2 regions of the Cronobacter universalis NCTC 9529 genome follow, and region 2 is predicted to be linked to the other one. Evidence: predicted binding sites of a transcription regulator. Region 2 holds the regulator's gene; the other holds the start of a gene.
What was found. Region 2 encodes LexA, which represses DNA repair genes until DNA is damaged. Its sites were predicted from a motif close to TNCTGTATGTACATACAGNA; they were not measured.
Positions count from the first base shown of each region.

Region 1 (7,817 bases), 790 kb from region 2:
TCATATTTCGCCGCCACGGAGTGGAAGACCTGCGCCACCATATCCGCTTTTTGCTCTTTCGCTACGGTCTGGAAGCCAAAGTGCGTTGTATCTTGTGAATCTTCAACCATCTCAGTGCCTGCTTATCAAGGAAATGTTTGTGAAGTGTAACAGATTGGCCGCAATTGCCCTACGATTCAAGGCGGCATTAGCGCGCCGATCAGCGCTCGCCCGCGACGCGAAACGCCGCTAAGTGGCTGTTTTCATCAGGGGCGCTGGCAAGCGCTTCGGCATCGGAGAGCGCGAATGCGTCGTCGTCCTGCATCGCCTGTTCGGCCAAATCCGGATTAATCTCGCGCTTTACCTCAACGCCCATACCGCGAAACGCCTCCGCCTGGGCGAGCAGGTTGCCGCGCCCGCTGGCGAGTTTTTTCATCGCCTGGCGGTAGCTGTCGCTGGCTTTGTCGAGGTTCTGGCCGATGGCGCTCATGTCGTCAACGAACAGCCGCATTTTGTCGTACAGGCGGCTGGCGCGATCGGCTATTTGCTGGGCGTTACGGCTTTGGTGCTCATAGCGCCAGAGGTTGGAAATGGTGCGCAGCGCCACCAGCAGCGTGGTCGGGCTCACCAGCATGATATTGTTTTTTAACGCCTCGGTGATCAGCTCCGGCTGTTTATCGATAGCCAGCAAAAAGGCGGGTTCGACCGGGATAAACATCAGCACGTAATCCAGCGTGCGCAGCCCCGGCAACTGCTGATAATCTTTGCGCCCCAGCAGGCGGATATGGTTACGAAGCGAAGCGATATGCTCGTTGAGCGCCATCTCGCGGTTGTAGTCATCTTCAGCGTTAAAGTAACGTTCATAGGCCACCAGCGTCATTTTGGCGTCAATCACTACATCTTTACCCTGCGGCAGACGCACGATGACATCCGGCTGCATACGGCTGCGGTCGGCGAGCTGGATATTGACCTGGGTTTCATACTCATGCCCTTCGCGCAGGCCAGAGGCTTCCAGCACGCGCGCGAGCACCACTTCGCCCCAATTCCCCTGGGCTTTGTTGTCGCCTTTTAACGCGCGCGTCAGATTGACGGCTTCCTGCGCCATTTGCGCGTTCAGTTGCTGGAGGTTGCGGATTTCATGGGCCAGCGTGTGACGCTCGCGCGCCTCCTGGCCGAAGCTCTCCTGCACCTGGCGGCGGAAGCCGTCGAGCTGTTCGCGCAGCGGGGAAAGCAGGCCATTCAGGCTCTGGCGGTTTTGCTCATCGACCTGGCGGCGGCTCTGCTCAAAGATACGGTTGGCGAGGTTTTCAAACTGTTCGCTCAGGCGCTGTTCGCTGCTCATCATCTGGCGCAGTTTTTCTTCGGCGTGGACCCGGGTGGCCTCCAGCCGCGTGGTGACTTCGCGCAGATCGGACTCCAGCGAGCTGTTGATCTCCCGCAGGTTGCGCAGTTCGTTATTAAGCAGATCGCACTCGTCACGCCAGTGCTGGTTATGCGCCAGCGCCTCGCGGGCCGCGCTGAGTTCGCCGTAGATATCGCGCTGTTCCGCCAGCAGATCCGCTTTTTGCTGGGCGGTTCGCAGGCCTGACATCAGCCAGCCCACCGCCACGCCCGCCAGTGCGACCACGGCTAACACCAGATATGAGATTTCCACCACGCCTCCTGCCTGAACCGCTCATTACGCCAGAGAGGATTGTGCTGTACATAATTCCAGACGAAAAGCGTTTTTCTGTAAGGATCGTCATTCCTGCGAGACATTACGCAAAAAGGCCGGCGGAACGCCGGCCAGAAAGGGAGCTATCAGAGAAGACGGCGCGCCGCCTCCACCACGATTTTCACCGCGTGGCTTTCGGTTTGTTTCATGGTTTCCGCGTTCGGGATCTCTTGCTGGGTGCGGTTGACGATAACGCCCGCCACCATGCCCGCGCGCAGGCCCTGGCTTGAGCACATGGTCAGCAGCGTCGCGGATTCCATTTCATAGTTCATCACGCCCATCGCCTGCCACTCTTTCATGGAGCCGTTAAAGCGGCTGACCACGCGGCCGGAGAAGGTGTCGTAGCGCTCCTGGCCCGGATAGAAGGTGTCGGAAGAGGCGGTCACGCCGATGTGCGTTGTCGCGCCGACCGCTTTGGCGGCTTCCACCAGCGCGGTGGTGCAGGCGAAATCGGCAACGGCCGGGTATTCCATCGGCGCGAAGTGCAGGCTGGCGCCGTCAAGGCGTACGGAAGCGGTCGTCACCAGCACGTCGCCGACGTTGATATGCGGCTGGATAGCGCCAGTGGTGCCCACGCGCAGGAATGTACGAATGCCCAGCTGCGCCAGCTCTTCAACCGCGATAGAGGTGGACGGGCCGCCGATACCGGTGGAGCAGATGATGACCACTTTGCCATCAAGCTCGGCGCGCCAGGAGGTGAATTCACGGTGGGAGGCCAGTTTGACCGGCTTATCCATCAGCGCGGCGATCTTTTCCACTCGCTCCGGGTCGCCCGGGACAATCGCTAATTCCGCGCCCTGAAGATCGCTTTTTTTAAGGCCGAGGTGAAAAACATCAGACATAGGTGACTCCTCTGTGGGTCGGTTTGTCAGGAGAAGCAAAACGGTACTTTACAGAACCTTTCCGGCGTTTTTCGTGACCGGATTCACTTCAAAAGAAAGGAGTTGCATTAAATTTCCATTATTTCGTGATGATGATCACACAAGCAACCCGATAAGTGAAATTCCGCGCCGCGCATGCCTGCTTTTGCCACCCCCACTCCCGCCACACGCAGGCTATAGTTAGGGATGCGCTAAAACAATAACGGGTACGGAGAATGCCATGACCAACAGCACTGACAATAAGGCGGGCTTTGCCGCTGCGGTCTCACCTGTCGCTTCAACGGTAGTTCATACGCCGCAGGATGCCATTATCGCGGGCGAAACCTCGATTCCCACGCAGGGTGAAAATATGCCTGCTTACCACGCCCGCCCGCGCGCCGCCGATGGCCCGCTACCGGTGGTGATTGTGGTGCAGGAGATTTTTGGCGTGCATGAACATATTCGCGATATTTGCCGTCGCCTGGCCCTGGAAGGGTATCTGGCGGTGGCGCCGGAGCTCTATTTCCGCCAGGGCGACCCGAATGAGTATGACGATATTTCCTCGCTGTTGAGCAACCTGGTGTCGAAAGTGCCGGACGCGCAGGTGCTGGCGGATCTGGATCATGTGGCAAGCTGGGCGTCGCGCAACGGCGGCGACGCGCATCGTCTGATGCTGACTGGCTTTTGCTGGGGCGGGCGTATCGCCTGGCTGTACGCCGCGCATAATCCGCAATTGAAAGCCGCGGTCGCCTGGTATGGCAAGCTCATGGGCGATAAAACGCTGAATTCGCCGAAGCATCCGGTGGATGTCGCCACCGATCTCACCGCGCCGGTGCTGGGGCTGTATGGCGCGCAGGATACGGGTATTTCGCTTGAGAGCGTGGAAACCATGCGTCAGGCGCTGCGCGCCGCCAACGCGAAGGCGGAAATCATCGTATACCCGGACGCGGGCCATGCGTTTAACGCCGATTATCGCCCGAGTTATCACGAGGCGTCGGCGAAAGACGGGTGGGAACGTATGCTGGAATGGTTCAAAGCCTACGGGAGTAAGAAAGCATAAAAAACGCCCGGGAAACCGGGCGTTTTTTTATTGCGGCGTATTGGTGGCGGGAGCCGGAGGATTTGGGGCGCGGTGGGTGCGCTACGCTTACCCACCCTACAAAACCACAAACTACATCGCACTGTTTATTGCGGGCGGCGGTGGGTGCGCTGCGCTTACCCACCCTACAAAATCACAAACCGCATCGCATAACCGTTACGCCTGGCGCAGATTCTGCGCCGCTTTCACCATGTTGGCGAGCGCCGCGCGGGTCTCCGGCCAGCCGCGGGTTTTCAGGCCGCAATCCGGGTTCACCCACAGACGCTCCTGCGGAATACGCTGCGCGGCTTTTTTCAGCAGCGCCTCGATCCACGCCACGTCCGGCACGTTCGGCGAGTGGATGTCGTACACGCCCGGCCCGATTTCATTCGGGTATTCAAACTCTTCGAACGACTCCAGCAGCTCCATATCTGAACGTGACGTTTCGATAGTGATCACGTCCGCATCCAGCGCGGCGATAGAATCCATGATGTCGTTGAACTCGCAATAACACATGTGGGTGTGGATCTGGGTGTCGTCCTTCGCGACCGCCGCGTTCAGGCGGAACGCCTCCACGCCCCAGGCGAGGTACGCGTCCCAGTCGCTGCGTTTAAGCGGCAGCCCTTCACGCAGCGCCGGTTCGTCAATCTGGATGATGCCGATGCCTGCGGCTTCGAGATCCGCCACTTCGTCACGCAGCGCCAGCGCAATCTGTTTGGCGATGGTTTCGCGCGAGACATCTTCACGCGGGAACGACCAGCAGAGGATCGTCACCGGCCCAGTCAGCATCCCTTTCACCGGTTTGTCGGTCAGCGACTGCGCATACTTCGCCCACTCGACGGTGATCGGCGCCGGACGGCTGATGTCGCCGATCACCACCGGCGGCTTCACGCAGCGGGAGCCGTAGCTCTGCACCCAGCCGTTCTGGGTGAAGACGAAGCCATCAAGATGCTCGCCGAAATACTCCACCATGTCGTTACGCTCGGCTTCGCCGTGCACCAGCACATCGAGACCCAGACGCTCCTGCTCGGCGATCGCCTGCTTAATATGTTCGGCGATGCCGGTGCGGTAGTTGGCCGCATCCAGATTGCCCTTTTTGAAGTCCAGGCGCAGGCCGCGGATTTCGGTGGTCTGCGGGAACGAGCCGATGGTAGTGGTCGGCCAGGCTGGCAGGTTGAAGCGGGCGCGCTGCGCTTCGGCGCGTACCGGGTACGCATGGGCGCGCTGGCTGTCCTGCGGGGTAATGGCCTGAAGACGCTGTTCCACGGCCGGGTTGTGTACGCGGGCCGAATGTTTACGAGCCTGAATCGGCGCGCTCCACTGCTCGATTTTGGTTGTGTCGCCGCTGTTCAGCGCGTCGCGCAGCAGCGCCAGCTCTTCGCATTTTTGCAGCGCGAAGGCAAACCAGCTTTTCACTTCCGCATCCAGACGCGTCTCGACGCTCAGATCGATAGGGCTGTGCAGCAGCGAGCAGGACGAGCCCACCCACAGCTCACGCTGGCCGGCGATGGCTTTCAGCTGCGCGTATTTCTCGGTGAGATCGGCGCGCCAGACGTTGCGGCCATTGATAACGCCTGCGGAGAGTAACCACTCCTGCGGCAGGCGGCGATGCAGTTCGTTGACATCGTCATGGCCGTGAACCAGATCGACATGCAGCCCCTGCACCGGCAGCGCGGTGATGGTGTCAAGGTTATCGCTCACGCCTTCAAAATAGGTGGTGAGCAGCAGTTTGGTCTGGCCTTTCAGCGCGTCGTAGGCCGGTTTGAACGCGTCCAGCCACGCCTGCGGCAGCTCAAGCACCAGCGCGGGTTCATCAATCTGCACCCACTGGATGCCGCGCTTCGCAAGCTCGGCGATGACCTGCTGGTAGACCGGCAGAATGTCATTGAGCAGGGAAAGGCGGTCAAACTGTTCGCCCTTCACTTTGCCAAGCCACAGGTAAGTGACCGGGCCCAGCAGTACCGGTTTAACGTGATGACCGAGCGCCAGCGCTTCGTCCACTTCATCCAGCAGCTGCGTCCAGGCGAGGCTGAACTGCTGGCCTTTGGTGAATTCCGGCACCATGTAGTGATAGTTGGTGTTAAACCATTTGGTCATTTCGGCGGCGGCGGCGGGTTCGCCGGTCGGCGCGCGGCCACGGCCGATGCGGAACAACGTGTCGATATCCACCGTGCCGTCAGCATTCTGGTGGCGCGCCGGGACGTTGCCGAGCAGCAGGCTGGTGGTGAGCACATGATCGTACCAGGCGAAGTCGCCGACCGGCAGCAGATCGATTCCCGCCGCTTTTTGCTGTTCCCAGTGGCGGGCGCGCAGCTCGCGGCCCACCGCCAGTAATTCTTCACGGGTGCTTTTGCCCGCCCAGTAGCTCTCTTGCGCTTTTTTCAGCTCGCGACGCAGGCCGACGCGGGGAAAACCGAGGGTATGGTTATGGATAGTCATGATGTTCTGCCTCTCTTAAGAATGAATCCCGTGTCAGGAGATGAATCTGTTCGTTTTATCTGCTCGTCTAATTAATTAATCCGTATGTATTTCGGATTTCGGGAAGGCGGCAAGCTGGTGAATCCCCGGGAGCTTACTGAAGTAAGTGACCGGGGTGAGCCAGCACAGCCAACGCACCAGAAATTCGAAAGACGTCGGATTTGGACGTCCAGATGTTTACACATCCATAATTGGCAGTTACTGTATATTCCTCAAGCGCAAATTATTCATGCTGAAGTGAAGGACATTCATGATCGAGATAAAACACCTGCGAACGCTTCAGGCGCTGCGTAATTGCGGCTCACTGGCGGCGGCGGCGGCATCGCTGCATCAGACCCAATCCGCGCTTTCACACCAGTTCAGCGATCTGGAGCAGCGTCTCGGCTTCCGGTTATTCGTGCGTAAGAGCCAGCCGCTGCGCTTCACGCCGCAGGGCGAGATCCTGTTGCAGCTGGCAGCCCAGGTGCTGCCGCAGATAAGCCGCGCGCTGCAGGCCTGCAATGAACCGCAGCAGACCCGCCTGCGTATCGCGATTGAGTGTCATAGCTGTATTCAGTGGCTGGCTCCGGCGCTGGAGGCGTTCCGCGCCCGCTGGCCGCAGGTGGAGATGGATTTCAAATCGGGCGTGACGTTTGATCCGCAGCCTGCGCTGCAACAGGACGAACTGGATCTGGTGCTGACGTCAGACATCCTGCCGCGCAGCGGCCTGCACTATTCGCCGATGTTTGATTTTGAAGTGCGTCTGGTCGTGGCGCCCGATCATCCGCTGGCGACCAAAACGCAGGTGACGCCGGAGGATTTCGCCAGCGAAACCTTGCTGATTTACCCGGTACAGCGCAGTCGTCTCGACGTCTGGCGTCACTTCTTACAGCCGGCGGGCATCAGCCCGACGCTGAAAAGCGTCGATAACACGCTGTTGCTGATCCAGATGGTGTCGGCGCGCATGGGCATCGCCGCGCTGCCGCACTGGGTGGTGGAGAATTTCGAGCGTCAGGGGCTGGTGGTGACGCGCCCGCTGGGCGAGGGATTATGGAGCCGGCTGTACGCTGCGGTGCGCGATGGCGAGCAGCGTCAGCCGGTGACGGAAGCGTTTATTCAGCAGGCGCGTCAGCACGCCTGCGATTCCCTTCCGTTTGTGCGGAGCGCGGCGCGACCCAGCGTCGGTGGACCCACAGAGAAGCCACTATCACCGCTCCCCCAATGATAAAGCTCGGCCAGTGGGGCTGCTGCTGCCAGATGGCGAGGTTAACCAGCAGCCCGGCGGGCACATGCATGTTATTCATGATGCCAAGCGTGCCGGCGTCCACCTGCGTGGCGCCGTAGTTCCACATAAAGTAGCCAAGCCCCGAGGCCGCCACGCCCAGCCACACCAGAATCCCCCATTGCAGGCCGGTGGTCGGCAGTTTTTGCGGGTTGCCGAGCGCGAACCAGGCGATTACCGCCACCACGAACGCGCCGAGATAGAACCACGAAAACGCGCTGTGCTGCGGCATCGGATGCGTCTCCATCAGGCGTTTATAGCCCACCATCCCGATAGCGAAGCTGATATTCGCCAGCTGTACCAGCAGCAGTCCGGTCCAGAAGTGATCGCTCACTTTGTCATAGCGAATAATCGCCGAGCCGATAACCGCAAGCCCGGCGCTTAACGCATAGCCCCAGCGCAGCCGACGGCGGCTCAGCAGATCGTAAATCAGCGTGATATAGAGCG
Region 1 covers NZ_CP012257.1:300,110-307,926, reverse strand. Annotated here, with positions in the region: gene ubiE (bifunctional demethylmenaquinone methyltransferase/2-methoxy-6-polyprenyl-1,4-benzoquinol methylase UbiE) at 1-110, opposite strand, end outside; gene rmuC (DNA recombination protein RmuC) at 200-1,633, opposite strand; gene udp (uridine phosphorylase) at 1,780-2,535, opposite strand; gene AFK65_RS01395 (dienelactone hydrolase family protein) at 2,795-3,613, shown strand; gene metE (5-methyltetrahydropteroyltriglutamate--homocysteine S-methyltransferase) at 3,809-6,070, opposite strand; gene metR (HTH-type transcriptional regulator MetR) at 6,360-7,313, shown strand; gene AFK65_RS01380 (carboxylate/amino acid/amine transporter) at 7,201-7,817, opposite strand, start outside.
Region 1: a site for LexA is predicted at 1,676-1,695, ahead of rmuC (DNA recombination protein RmuC). Genes of this name have one in related genera too.

Region 2 (7,817 bases):
GGTGTGGCGTGGTAAAAGAGGAGGCAGCGGAAGGCGTGGAAGATATCATGCATGCGCTGGCGGCCAGAATGGGCTTTGCGTTGCGTCATAACGTCATTGAAGCGCATGGGTTGTGCGCGGCCTGCGCGGAAGTTGAGGCGTGTCGCCATCAGGGACAGTGTGGTCACGACCACAGTATCACGGTGAAAAAGAAAGGGCGTTAATCAGTCAGGATGGGTGGTACATCCTTGTACCGTTGGGCAGGGCAGCCTCAGAGGGAAAATACCGTTTGAGGTGGTGGCCGGATTACCAGCGGTAATCGTGGCGGCTTTCCCAGTCAGTCACTTCCTTGTCGGCTTCATCTTTCGCATAACCGTAACGTTCCTGGATTTTACCCACCAGTTGGTCACGTTTCCCTTCGATGATAGTCATATCATCGTCGGTTAATTTACCCCATTGCTCTTTCACTTTACCTTTAAACTGTTTCCAGTTACCGCCAGCTTCATCTCTGTTCATAGACGTCTCCTTAACATTCGGTAGTGAATCAGTCTCACAGGTTCTCCTGTGGGGGTTCAGCCCGGGTCATCTTCATCATTTGCTGAACGTACTACTCATTTTAGACGTCAATTTTACCCCCGGCGGGATATTCAGAATCTTTAACCATAACGAAGCGCTGGAGCCGACAAATTTTCTTTTATCGGCGATGTGATACATCAGGAAAACTTAGTGCAAAAGACGCCCGCGACGCCATAAGTAACCGAGCGACAATCCGCGCAGCGCCAGGAAAACGGTGAGCGCCAGCCACAGACCGTGGTTGCCAAGCCGCGGCAGCGTGAGCAGCGTCAGGCCAAAACCGAGCGCCGCGACAGCCATACTGTTGCGCATCTCCGCCCCGCGCGTCGCGCCGATAAACATGCCGTCCAGCAGATAACACCAGACGCCGACTACCGGCAGGATCGCCTGCCAGAAGAGATAGGGCTGCGCCAGCGCCTGCAACGACGGCAAAGATGTTAACAGCGACACAATATACTGCCCCGCCACGGCATACAGCAGCGCGAACGCCAGCGCGACCATGCCTGCCTGTCGGCACGCCGCGCGCCAGACGCTGCGCAGTTGCGATTTATCCCGCGCGCCAAAGGCCTGCCCGGCATGCGCTTCCACCGCGTAGGCGAAGCCGTCGAGCGCATAAGCCGTGAAGGTTAACAGCGTCATCAGAATGGCGTTAACGGCGACAATATCGCTGCCAAGCCGGGCGCCAAACACGGTGACGGAGGCAAAGCAGATCTGCAACAGCAGCGAGCGCAGCATGATGTCGCGGTTAAGCTTAAGCAGCCTGCCGACGCCGCCGCGCCAGGCGGTTTTCAGCATCGCCGGGGTAATGCCGCGCAGGCGCAGCACGCGGGCCGCCATCATAAGACCAATGCCAAGCGTCGCGTATTCCGCTATCGCCGTCGCCAGCGCTGCGCCCTGGACGTTAAGGCCAAGCCCCATGACGAACCAGAGATCAAGCGCGATATTAAGCAGATTACCGACCACCAGCAGGATAACCGGCGCGCGGGCGTACTGAACGCCCAGCAGCCAGCCCAGCAGCACCAGATTAGCAAGCGACGCGGGCGCGCTGAGCCAGCGAATCTCCAGAAACCGCCGGGCCTGCGTCAGCACAGCGTCGCTGCCGCCGGTAATATGCAGCGCCAGATGAATCAGCGGTTCGCGCAGCGCGATAATCAGCACACCGGCGATAAGCGCCAGCGCCATGGGCTGCACCAGCGCGCGGGCCAGCGCCGCCGGATCGCGCGCGCCGAACGCCTGGGCGGTTAACCCGGTGGTGCTCATACGTAAGAACAGCAGCAGCATAAACAGGAAGCTGGTGGCGGTTGCGCCAACCGCGACGCCTCCCAGATACACGGGGCTGTCGAGATGGCCAATCACGGCGGTATCCACCAGGCCCAGCAGCGGCACGGTGATATTGGAGAAAATCATTGGCAGCGCGAGGCGCCAGAGAGCTTTATCGGTAGAAGTGAGAAAGGGCATATGGCGTTCCGATGCCGTTACGCGATGATGAAAAAATATGCAGACTTTAGCAGACGGGAGAGGTCATTACCGTAACCGGGGCGGGCCAGTTACGGTAATGCGGCGTCAGGCAGCCGGGAAAGGCCTCAGAGCCATTCGCCGTTACGGATCACGCCGACCGCCAGACCTTCGATAGAGAAGTTATGCTCGCGCAGATCGACAACGATCGGTTTGAACTCGTTGTTCTCTGGCAGCAGCTCAACGACATTGCCCTGTTTTTTAAGGCGTTTTACCGTCACTTCATCGTCAATACGCGCGACCACAACCTGGCCGTTGCGCACATCCTGCGTTTTATGAACCGCTAACAGGTCGCCGTCCATAATCCCGATATCTTTCATCGACATCCCACTAACGCGCAGCAGGAAATCGGCGTTCGGCTTAAACAGGCCAGGATCGACCTGATAGTGGCCTTCGATATGTTGCTGGGCCAGCAGCGGCTCACCTGCCGCGACGCGCCCTACAAGCGGCAGGCCGGTTTCTTCTTCCTGCAGCAGACGAATACCGCGCGACGCGCCGGAGACAATCTCAAGAACCCCTTTGCGCGCCAGCGCTTTGAGGTGCTCTTCCGCCGCGTTTGGCGAACGGAAACCCAGACGCTGCGCGATTTCCGCACGCGTAGGCGGCATGCCGGTCTGGCTGATGTGATCCCGAATGAGATCAAACACCTCTTGTTGCCTGGTAGTTAATGCTTTCATTCCGCCCCCTGGGTGCATATACAGTTATGCTGTGAGTATATACAGCTAAAGGTGATTTTAAAACCATAACCGGTTAAAAAAGCGCTTCTTTCGCGATTTCTGGAAAACTTATCGCAAATGCTGCCAGAGCAGCGTGACCCACACGACCAGCGCGAGGATAATCGACAGCAGGACCGCGGCGGAGCCCATATCCTTGGCGCGCCCGGAAAGTTCATGAAATTCAGGGCCGATGCGATCAACGACCGCTTCGATGGCGCTGTTGAGGATCTCAACGATCATAACCAGCGTCACGGAGCCAATCAGCAGGACGCGGGTGATCGGGTCGACATCCAGCCAGCAGGCGATAAGAATGGCGGCTATTACGGCAACCCCTTCCTGGCGAAATGCGGCTTCATTTTTCCAGGCGGCGCGTAATCCCTTCCAGGAATAGCCGGCAGCGTTAATAATTCGAGTTAACCCCGTGGTGTTGTTGGCCATGACAAGAAACCTTTTTTAAATTCAGGCGTCAATGCTAATGCGCTTCGATAAAGAAGCACCACAGAAATTCTACGGAGTTTCTGATATTCTTGCGCCGCAATTGCATTATTAACCAGAGGCTTTACATCGTTTATGTCCGGTTGGCCACGAATTTACTACAAATTACTTAATTTACCATTAAGCGTGCTGGTAAAAAGCAAGTCCATCCCGGCGGCGCCCTGCCCCGAACTTGGGCTCGATACGTCACGCCCCATCATGTATGTGTTGCCGTATAACTCGAAGGCGGATCTCCTGACGCTGCGCGCCCAGTGCCTGGAGCACGATCTGCCGGACCCGCTGGAACCACTGGTTATCGACGGCACCGAACTGCCGCGCTATGTGTTTATCCATGGCGGCCCCCGCGTGTTTACTTACTACACGCCGAAGGAAGAGTCGATCAAGCTGTTCCACAACTATCTCGACCTGCACCGCAGCAACCCGGATCTCGACGTCCAGATGGTGCCGGTGTCGGTCATGTTCGGCCGCTCGCCGGGGCGCGAAAAGGGCGAGGAAAACCCGCCGCTGCGCATGCTGAACGGCATTCAGAAATTCTTCGCGGTCTCCTGGCTTGGTCGCGACAGCTTTGTGCGTTTCTCGCCGCCGGTGTCGCTGCGCCGCATGGCGACCGAACACGGTACGGACAAGCGCATCGCCCAGAAACTGGCCCGCGTGGCGCGTATGCATTTCGCCCGCCAGCGCCTCGCCGCTGTCGGCCCGCGCCTCCCTGCGCGCCAGGATCTCTTTAACAAGCTGCTCTCGTCAAAAGCTATCGCTCGCGCCGTTGAAGACGAAGCGCGCACCAAAAAAATCTCGCACGAGAAAGCCCAGCAAAACGCCGTCGCGTTGATGGAAGAGATCGCCGCAAACTTCTCTTACGAGGCGATTCGCCTTACCGACCGCGTGCTTGGGTTTACCTGGAACCGTCTCTACCAGGGCATTAACGTCCATAACGCCGAGCGGGTGCGTCAGCTCGCCCACGACGGCCACGAAATTGTCTATGTGCCCTGCCATCGCAGCCACATGGACTATCTGCTGCTCTCTTACGTGCTTTATCACCAGGGGCTGGTGCCGCCGCATATCGCCGCTGGCATCAACCTGAACTTCTGGCCCGCCGGGCCGATTTTCCGCCGTCTGGGCGCGTTTTTTATCCGCCGCACCTTTAAAGGCAACAAGCTTTACTCCACGGTCTTCCGCGAATATCTCGGCGAACTGTTCAGCCGCGGCTATTCGGTGGAGTACTTCGTGGAAGGCGGGCGCTCGCGCACCGGTCGTCTGCTCGATCCGAAAACCGGCACGCTCTCCATGACCATCCAGGCCATGCTGCGCGGCGGTACGCGTCCGATTACGCTGGTGCCGATTTACATTGGCTATGAGCATGTGATGGAAGTGGGCACTTACGCGAAAGAGCTGCGCGGCGCCACCAAAGAGAAAGAGAGCCTGCTGCAGATGCTGCGCGGCTTAAGCAAGCTGCGTAACCTGGGTCAGGGTTATGTGAACTTCGGCGAACCGCTGCCGCTGATGACCTTCCTGAACCAGCATGTGCCGGAGTGGCGCGATTCCATCGACCCGATCGAAGCGGTACGTCCGGCGTGGCTGACCCCGACGGTGAATGAAATTGCTTCACAGCTGATGGTGCGTATCAACAATGCGGGCGCGGCTAACGCCATGAACCTGTGTTGCACCGCGTTGCTGGCCTCGCGTCAGCGTTCGTTAACGCGCGAGCAGTTGACCGAACAGCTGGATTGCTACCTGAGCCTGCTGCGTAACGTGCCATACGCCTCCGACGCCACGGTGCCGGACGCCACGGCGACGCAGCTCATCGAGCACGCGTTGCAGATGAACAAGTTCGATGTCGAGAAAGATACGATCGGCGATATCATCGTGCTGCCGCGCGAGCAGGCGGTGCTGATGACCTACTACCGCAACAACATCATGCATATGCTGGTGCTGCCATCGCTTATCGCCGCTATCGTGACGCAACATCGCCGCATCAGCCGTGAAGCGGTGCAGCAGCAGGTTGAACAGCTGTTCCCGATGCTGAAGACGGAGCTGTTCCTGCGCTGGGAAAAAGAAGAGGTGCCGGCGGTCGTCGATGCGCTGGTTAACGAACTGGCGCAGCAGGGGCTGATCCTTGCCGACGACGTCTGGCTGCAGGTGAACCCGGCGCGCTCCCGTACGCTGCAACTGCTGGCCGCTGGCGTGCGCGAAACACTGCAACGCTACGCGATCACCTTCTGGCTGCTGAGCGCTAACCCGTCCATCAACCGCGGAACGCTTGAGAAAGAGAGCCGCACCGTGGCGCAGCGCCTTTCCGTGCTGCACGGCATTAACGCGCCGGAGTTCTTCGATAAAGCGGTGTTCTCGACGCTGGTGCTGACGCTGCGCGATGAAGGCTATATCAGCGATACCGGCGATGCCGAACCGGCGGAAACCATGAAAGTTTACCAGATGCTGGCAGAGCTAATGACGTCGGATGTGAGGCTGACTATCGAGAGCGCGGCGGCGCAAGCGGGCGCGTGATCGGGTCTGATCAGTGACAGTAAAAGGCGGGGAAACCCGCCTTTTTTATTGGCGGAAAACAGTGGTAATAGCTGATAACGATGTGGATGGTGGGTGCGCTTCGCTTACCCACCCTACGTTTTATCAATGCTGCGGCCTCTTGTAGGGCGGGTCCCGCCGTCACAGCACCGCCGCTAATAACAAAAAAGCGGGTTTCCCCGCTTCTCTGTCAGAATTTTAAATAACTTAGCGCCAGGCCGATAAATACCAACAGCCCCACATAGTTATTATTTAAAAATGCCCGGAAACAGGCGTCGCGATCGCGCCCGGCAATAATTTTCTGCTGCCAGATAAACAGCGCGCCTGCGCATGCAAGGCCTGCATAATAAAACGCGCCCAGGCCGTTCAGCCAGCCCACTGCGCCCAGCAGCGCCAGCACGGCAATCTGCAGTAGCCCGATAATCAGCTTATCGTGGCGCCCGAAAAGAATAGCCGTCGACTTAACGCCGATTTTCACGTCATCGTCGCGATCGACCATCGCATATTCCGTATCGTACGCCACCGCCCAGCAGATATTGGCGAAAAACATCAGCCAGCAGCTTAACGGCAGCGACTCGCTCACCGCGCAAAACGCCATCGGAATTGACCAGCCAAACGCCGCGCCCAGCACCACCTGCGGCAGATGGGTATAGCGCTTCATAAACGGATACATCCAGGCCAGCGCCAGCGCCGCCACCGAGAGCAAAATGGTTTTCACATTCAGCGTCAGCACCAGCAAAAACGACAGCAGCACCAGAATGACGAACAGATTGCGCGCCTCTTTTTCGGTCACATCGCCGCTCGGCAGCGGCCGGTGCGCCGTGCGCTTCACATGCCCGTCGAATTTACGGTCGGCATAATCATTCACCACGCAGCCTGCGGCGCGCATCAGCCAGACGCCCGCCACAAACACCGCGAGTATCCACAGCGGCGGCACGCCGGGCGACGCCACCCAGAGCGCCCACAGCGTCGGCCAGAGCAGCAGTAACGCGCCAATCGGCTTATCGGTGCGCATCAGGCGGTGATAGGCGAGCAGCTTATTCTGCGTCAGGCTCCACTCCATTATTTTTCCTCTCCGTACAAGGGTGATGCGGGTAAAAACAGTTCGGTCAACAGCAGCGGCTTGCCGGAGAGCCTCAGCAGAGAGCGGCGCCCCCAGAGTTCGTCGCTGCGGCCCGGCTGGATAAAATCACGCGTGAGGGTGGATGAGGTAAACAGATAACGGCCCAGCGGCGTGGTGCCGAGCTGCTGCAACGCCAGTTCCGGCCCACACAGTGTAGACTCCGGCACCAGTGTCCGCCCGACCAGCCACGGCACGCCGTCGCCGCACAGCAGGATTTCGCGCAGCCAGTAGCGCGGCTCTGGGGGTAAAAACTCCCCTTCCTCCTCCAGCGCCTCAGGGCCGACGAAGCCTTCAAACAGCATCTCAACCGTCACGCGCTCGCAAAACCCCTCGAAACGGCGGGTCATGGAATCTTCCAGCATCAGCCAGTCGAGCAGCGCGCTATCCAGCGTGCTGATATCGTCAAAAAAGGACAACGCGCGCAGTTGTCTCAGCGCGGGATGGGACATGCGTGACTCTCCGGGGCCAAAAGTGGACGTATTGTAACGCAGAACCGGCAAAACGGGGGCGGGGAAACAAGGAGTACGAACAAAAGCGCAACATGGGTGCAACAGTACGTCATGCTGCGCCAGGAAAAAAGGTGCGCGCAAGCGCACCAGGTGTTGCAAACATCAGCAGCGTGGGGAGACTGTCACCCCTTGCCTTTTACGCTGCTGATAAAAGTCTGACGTGCCGTGGTGGAGCCGAGACGCTCCGCTTCATCCAGCAGTTTCAGCGCTTTATCGACATCGCCCTTCGCAACGGCTTCCTTAATGGCGCGATTGAAATAGGCCTCGGTGTCATTAAGTACCGGCTCGCGTTTCGCGGCGGGCGCTGGCGCAGCCGCCGGTGCGGCAGGGGCTGGCGCGGAATAAGCAGCGGCAGGCGCTGCGGTATTGCCGACCGTCACAGACGAC
Region 2 covers NZ_CP012257.1:3,815,562-3,823,378, forward strand. Annotated here, with positions in the region: gene zur (zinc uptake transcriptional repressor Zur) at 1-203, shown strand, start outside; gene AFK65_RS17565 (CsbD family protein) at 286-495, opposite strand; gene dinF (MATE family efflux transporter DinF) at 703-2,010, opposite strand; gene lexA (transcriptional repressor LexA) at 2,136-2,744, opposite strand; gene AFK65_RS17580 (diacylglycerol kinase) at 2,853-3,221, opposite strand; gene plsB (glycerol-3-phosphate 1-O-acyltransferase PlsB) at 3,354-5,780, shown strand; gene ubiA (4-hydroxybenzoate octaprenyltransferase) at 5,989-6,861, opposite strand; gene ubiC (chorismate lyase) at 6,861-7,370, opposite strand; gene malM (maltose operon protein MalM) at 7,553-7,817, opposite strand, start outside.